3 regions of the Rhizobium sp. A37_96 genome follow, and region 2 is predicted to be linked to each of the others. Evidence: predicted binding sites of a transcription regulator. Region 2 holds the regulator's gene; each other region holds the start of a gene.
What was found. Region 2 encodes LexA, which represses DNA repair genes until DNA is damaged. Its sites were predicted from a motif close to TGTTCNNNNTGTGTTCNG; they were not measured.

Region 1: the regulator LexA is predicted to act here: its motif matches at 1,186-1,203, upstream of ACQZ6J_RS01640 (ATP-dependent helicase).
Region 3: the regulator LexA is predicted to act here: its motif matches at 675-692, upstream of ACQZ6J_RS22690 (ImuA family protein).

What each region holds. Positions count from the first base shown of each region.
Region 1 is NZ_JBNWDS010000001.1:342,541-344,742, forward strand. Features, by position in the region: gene ACQZ6J_RS01635 (efflux RND transporter periplasmic adaptor subunit) at 1-891, opposite strand, end outside; gene ACQZ6J_RS01640 (ATP-dependent helicase) at 1,256-2,202, shown strand, end outside.
Region 2 is NZ_JBNWDS010000013.1:181,096-183,297, reverse strand. Features, by position in the region: gene ACQZ6J_RS26270 (ComEC/Rec2 family competence protein) at 1-710, shown strand, start outside; gene lexA (transcriptional repressor LexA) at 691-1,413, opposite strand; gene ACQZ6J_RS26260 (VOC family protein) at 1,833-2,202, shown strand, end outside.
Region 3 is NZ_JBNWDS010000010.1:108,790-110,991, forward strand. Features, by position in the region: gene ACQZ6J_RS22685 (metallopeptidase family protein) at 1-437, opposite strand, end outside; gene ACQZ6J_RS22690 (ImuA family protein) at 715-1,665, shown strand; gene ACQZ6J_RS22695 (Y-family DNA polymerase) at 1,706-2,202, shown strand, end outside.

The sequences.
Region 1 (2,202 bases), on a different contig from region 2:
ATTGAAGGACATGCCCGCCCGCAATTCGTCGGAAGGGTTGTCGATGCGGCCGCGCACGCGGAGCGTCCGGCTGGCGCCATCGACGCGATTGTCGACAGCTTCCACGACGCCGGAAAAGACGCGCCCCGGCAGTGCGACCGAGGTCGCCTCGACCGGCTGGCCGACCTTGACGGTGTTGGCAAAGCGTTCCGGCACCCAGTAGTCCACCAGGATTTCGGAACGGTCGTCCAGCGTCACGATATTGCTCGTCGTCGTGACGTTGTCGCCGATGACGACAGGCACGATGCCGACAATCCCATCGATCGGCGCGACGATGTTGCGGCGCGAGAGCGCCAGCTCCGCCGACTGCAGGGCCAGCTTCGCCCCCTGCTCGGCAATCTCGGCATCGAAGACATCCATGCGGGACACGCTGGATTTGATGGTGTGGTAGAGCTGCGCCTTCTCGGCAGCGCTCTTCAGCGCCACTTCCGCCTGGCCACGAGCGATGATCTGCTCGTCATCGTCAAGACGCGCCAGCACCTGCCCCTGCCTGACCCTGTCGCCGGACTTGATGAGAATTTCCCGAATCGTCCCTGCCGCCTGCGGCATGACGGCAACCGAGCGGATGGCATCGCCGGTGCCGATCGCGCTGAGGCGGTCGTTGACAATGCCGCTCACGACAGGTTCCGTCACCACGAGCGGTATGTTCTGACCGCGTCGCGCGCCGCCACCGGCCGCATCGCCACTCTTCCCGGCGCTGGCATCCCCGTTGCGCGTGATGGCTGCCACGAGCGTCTCGGGGACCCCGGCTTTCTGCAGCAGGCCCGTCGCGCCGGGCACGAAAGCCACGACAGCGGCAATGCCTGCCACCAGCAAAAGAAAAGACAAGGAAAGCTGCTTCCAGGCGGTCATGCACGTCTCCGGCTCGTTGTGTCAGAGGCGATGAAATCGCGTCGTTGATTTTGGTATGGTCCCTGTCACACCCAGCGCACTTAAAGGGACCAAATTTCATGTCGGGCGGTTCTATAACGCAAGATTGTGCCCGATTTGCTGCAATATCGTGTTTTTGAGCATATGCGGCAAGCTTTGGGGCGGATTATGACAAAGTTGTAATCTTGAAGTGGACAACGAGGCGTTTCATTTGCGCATCCGCAAGCCCGTTCAGGCCCCGAATCGAACTTTCCGCAGGCGCGGCACGCCTGTGAATGTGCACTTTTTGTTCTAATTTCGGCCCGTTTCTTTTGCCTTTCAGGGTAGAATCATTACATTGGGCCGCATGACCATTGGACATGACGACATTCCCTTCTTTGACGAGGAGCCGGAGCACATGGCGCCGCGCCGTTCCGCGCCGGCTGCCGGCGGCATCGGCGGCGGCATTGCGGCCCGCGCCATGGCGGCACGCGACAGCGGTCGCCGGCCGGACTATCTCTCCGGCCTCAATCCGGAGCAGGCTGAAGCGGTCGAAACGCTCGACGGGCCGGTTCTGGTGCTTGCCGGTGCCGGCACCGGCAAGACACGCGTGCTGACCACCCGCATCGCCCATATACTCTCCACCAACCGCGCCTTCCCCAGCCAGATCCTCGCCGTCACCTTTACCAACAAGGCGGCGCGCGAAATGAAGGAACGTATCGCCCTGCTCGTCGGCGGCGCAGTCGAAGGCATGCCCTGGCTCGGCACCTTTCACTCGATCGGCGTCAAGCTGTTGCGCCGCCATGCGGAGCTGGTCGGCCTTACCTCCAGCTTCACCATTCTCGATACCGACGATGTCATCCGCCTGATCAAGCAACTGATCCAGGCGGAGGGGCTGGACGACAAGCGCTGGCCGGCCAAGCAATTCGCCGGCATGATCGACACCTGGAAGAACAAGGGCCTCAGCCCTGCCGATATTCCCGAGGGTGACGCCCGCGCCTTTGCCAATGGCAAGGGCCGCGAACTCTATGCCGCCTATCAGAGCCGCCTGAAGACGCTGAACGCCTGCGACTTCGGCGATCTTTTGCTGCATCCGATCAATATGTTCCGGCGGAACCCCGATATCCTGAAGGACTATCACCAGCGTTTCCGCTATATCCTCGTCGACGAGTATCAGGACACCAACACGGCGCAGTACATGTGGCTTCGCCTGCTGGCGCAGCGGCCGAAGGGCGAGCTGCAGAATGTCTGCTGCGTCGGCGACGACGACCAGTCGATCTATGGCTGGCGCGGCGCCGAAGTGGATAATATCCT
Region 2 (2,202 bases):
TGCGAACCCGGCTTCGCCACCTGGGCCTACTATTGTCGCTCTTATCCGTTGGCGCGGCGGCATTCGGTCCCGGCGTGCCGAAGCCGGATCTGACGATCTCGGAGGATGGGGTTCTGGTCGCTCTGCGACAGGATGACATACTGGCGACCAATCGCGAACGGCCGCAGGCCTTCATCTTCGAACAATGGCAAAAGGCACTGGTTGCAACCGAACATCAGCCGCCCACCATCCTTCCTCGCGACAGCCGGCTTCCACAAATCAGCAAGACCGATCGTCATCGGCGATTAAGCACCGAGGAGCAGAACGCGGTCCGCAAGGCAATGGAAGACGCGCTTGACCAGACGATGCAGGGAAGCTTCGCCTGCCAGAAAGGCGCATGGTGCGTGGCGATGCTCGAAGACGGCGCCATGCTCGTCACCATAGAAAACGCGGCCTATTTGCCGCCGGCTTGCGATACGGCAAACATCGTCGTGACACCGATCCGCTTGCGGCTGGATCATTGCCGCTCCGGGGCGATGCTGATAACCGGCGCGACATTGCGGCAAACCGGATCCATCGAAATGGCATTCACAGGCGACAAACCCGTCGTTTCCGTGGCGTTCGAGAACCCGCAACGACCATGGACGCGGCATCGAACCTACGATTGGCGCACCGACAAATTCGGCGCGCCGATCCAGCCGGCGTCACCGCTCAGTGATAGCGCCGAATGAGGCCGACGAGCTTACCTTGCACCTTGACGCGGTCCGGCCCGAAAATGCGGGTTTCATAGGCCGGGTTGGCGGCTTCCAGTGCGATGGACGCACCCTTGCGGCGGAAGCGCTTCAGCGTCGCTTCCTCGTCGTCGACGAGAGCAACCACGATGTCGCCGGGGCTGGCTGTCGTCGAATTGCGAATGATGACGGTGTCGCCGTCGAAAATACCGGCGTCGATCATCGAATCCCCCCTGACTTCAAGCGCGTAGTGCTCGCCTGAGCCGAGCATATCGGCGGGAACGGTAATATCATGGGTATTGTTCTGGATGGCGGAAATCGGAACACCGGCGGCGATGCGCCCCATGACTGGAACCGATGCCGAACCGTTGTGATCGTCATTGGCGATCTTTGCCGGGGCGGGCGGTGCGACCGGCTGAGGCTTGCCGAGGCTGCCTTCGATGATACTGGGCGAGAAGCCGCGTCGCGGCTGCAGGCTCGGATTATAGGCCTCCGGCAGCTTTATCACCTCCAGCGCTCTCGCCCGATTCGGCAGCCGGCGGATGAAGCCTCGCTCCTCCAGTGCCGTAATCAGACGGTGAATACCGGACTTGGATGCCAGATCCAGCGCATCCTTCATCTCGTCGAAAGATGGCGGAACGCCGGATTCCTTCATGCGTTCGTGAATGAAGAGAAGCAGTTCCTGCTGCTTGCGCGTCAACATCGTCTTGGAACCCCAGAATCAAGAAAAAGTCGTGAAACAAATCCAGAACGGACACTATATGTTCCATATGTGTTCCGCAAGTACTTAAATTTCGGTAAAGCCTTGTTCGGACGATTAAATAATTACCACTGTCGAATGAACCGACTGAAAGCGCCAATGGATTGTTTCAGTTTTAATGTATTGATAAATATTGATAATTTTGAATTTGCGCCGTTTAGGACACTTTCGCTTGACCAAGGTGTCTCCCGCGTCGACGAACGGGATATTACGCCGGGTAAGCCAGCTACAGAATAGAATCAGCAATCACGTTTGCGAGATTGCGTTCCATCGGTGTCGCCCTATCTCCCGGTCTCTTGCTTCCATCTTGAATTCGATGATGGATGGGCGCAAATCTGCTCCCGTAGGGAAAAGGAGAAAGCATGGCGCCGTTGCCGCATCCGCTGGATCATCTCGTGCTGCCGACCGTCAACATCGCTCTGGCGCGCGAACGTCTCGGCAAGCTCGGTTTTACGGTCGCTCCGGACGCACGCCATCCTTTCGGCACGGAGAATGCCTGCGTCTTCCTGGCCGACAAGACCTATCTCGAACCTTTGGGCGTGGCGTCGCAGGAGCAGTGCGAGACGAGCGTCGCCGACGGGAATGTCTTCGTTGCGCGCGATCAGGCCTATCGTTTCCGAGTCGGCGAAGATGGCTTTTCCGCCATGGTCTTCGGCACGGACGATGCCGTTGCGGATGACGCGCGCTTCAAGGCGGGCGCGATCTCCGCCGGGCGGATGCTGGATTTCTCCC
Region 3 (2,202 bases), on a different contig from region 2:
CAGCGATCCGTCGCTTCCTCGGCGCTTTCCTCGATGCGCTCCATGTCCTCGTCGCTCAGGCCGAAATGGTGGCCGATCTCGTGGATCAGGACATGGGTGATGATGTCGCCCAAGGTTTCGTCGTTCTCAGCCCAGTAATCGATGATCGGCCGGCGATAGAGGCGGATCTTGTTCGGCATGTCGCCGGTCTGGGCGGTGAAGCGTTCCGATATGCCACGGCCCTCGAAAAGGCCGAGCAGGTCGAAGGGAGTTTCCAGCGCCATATCCTCGAATACGTCGTCATCGGGAAAATCCTCGATGAGGATGATGAGGTTGCCGGTGAGCGAGCGGAATTCATCCGGCAGGTGGCTGTAGGCCTCCATTGCCAGAGATTCGAATGTGCTGATTGAGGGCGCGTGGCGATCCCGCCAATCCTCGCTCTGGTCAATGCGAGCCATGAATGCTTCCTTCCTTGGCTGGTCATATAGAGACTTTGCGCCGCTTTTACGAGAGCGGATTAGAGCATGATGCCGAAAAGTATTTGAGCGGTTTTCGGACGAGATCATGCTCTACCCGTTTGATTTTAGAGCGGATTCAGATTTCCGGTCGCATGGGCTCAAAATCGCCCGACTCCAGGCACAGGAATATTTTCTCATAAAATGGTGTTGACTCTTTTCCCGACCTCTGGAATCCATAAGAACATAACAGGAACATTATTGATCTGGAGCTAACGTCATGGCTGAGGCCGCCGTGGCGCGGGAAACGCTTTTTGCCCTGCGTGAAACCATTGCCCGACTGGAAGGCAGGCCGCTACCGGCACTGGCCGCGTCGGCGCGTGAAGCGCTTGCGGAGAAGCAGGCGCCTGCGCCGGTAGATGCTGCCCAGCCATTGCTTGCGACCGGGGTCGAGGATCTCGATGGGGCGATGCAGGGCGGTATTCCTCTCGACGCCCTCACGGAAATCCGCTCGCTCGGCCTGCGCGATGCGGCGGTGGCGAGCGGCTTTGTCCTTGCGCTTGCCGCGCAGCTTCATGCGCAGGCTTCGGGTACGGATACGGCCCCGTCTCCGATCCTGTGGATCGGCGATACGGTCGCCACGATGGAGGCGGGCCTGCCCTATGCCATCGGCATCCGGGATTTCGGGCTGGAGCCGGCGGCCTTTCTGCAGGCGTCGCCGCGCAAGCTGGAGGACGCGCTCTGGGTGGCGGAAGCCGCACTTGGCAGTGCTGCCTTTGCTGTCGTCATTCTGGAGGTGCGCGGCAATCCGGCCCGTTTCGGCCTGACCGAAAGCCGGCGGCTGGCGCTCAGGGCCAAGGCGGCGGGGCGGCCCTTGTTTCTCTTGCGGCAGGGAGGCGAGGAGGAAGCGAGCAGCGCCCTCTTCCGCTTTTCCGTCGAACCCGCGCCAGCACAGGCGCGGCCCCTGCCGGATGGATCGGTGCTTGGCGGCAGCATCGGTCATCCGGCCTTTCGTCTGACCTTGGAAAAGAGCCGAAACCCGGCGCCTCTTTCCATAACCCTGGAGTGGAATGCCCATGACCGCCGCTTTGCCCCTATCCTCGACACTCAATGCCCTGCCTTTCCCGGCGAACACGCAGCGCATTCTGGCGCTGACCTTCCCGCATCTGCCGACCGACCGGATCGCGCGCAAGCGCTGGGGTCTGTCCTGGCGTTCGGCAGGCAGGCTTGAAGCGCCGCCGCTGGCCTGTGCCGGCAAGCTCAACAACACCATGCGTCTGACCGCACTCAACGAGCGTGCGGAGAGGATCGGCTTGAAGCAGGGGCAGGGCGTCGCCGAGGCGAAGGCGATCTGCCCCGATCTCGATGTCGTCGAGGAAGACCTCGCCGCGGACCGCAAGCTGCTGGAGGCGATCGCCGACTGGTGCGACCGCTATACGCCGCTGGTGGCGATCGACGGCAAGGACGGCCTGTTTCTCGACATTACCGGCTGCGCCCATCTCTTCGGCGGCGAGGAGGCGCTGCTCGAGGATATATTGATCCGGATTTCCCGGCTGGGGCTCGACGTGCGCGGCGCCATTTCCTCCGCGCCCGGCCTCTCCTGGGCGGTCGCCCGCTTCGAGGAGAGCCGCATCGTTCCCCCCGAAGCCATGGAAGAGGCGCTGGCGCCGCTGCCCGTGGCGTCGCTGAGGCTCGGCGAGGAGACGATTGCCGCGTTGCAGAAGCTGGGACTGAAGCAGGTGGGCGATCTTCTGGCCGCGCCGCGGGC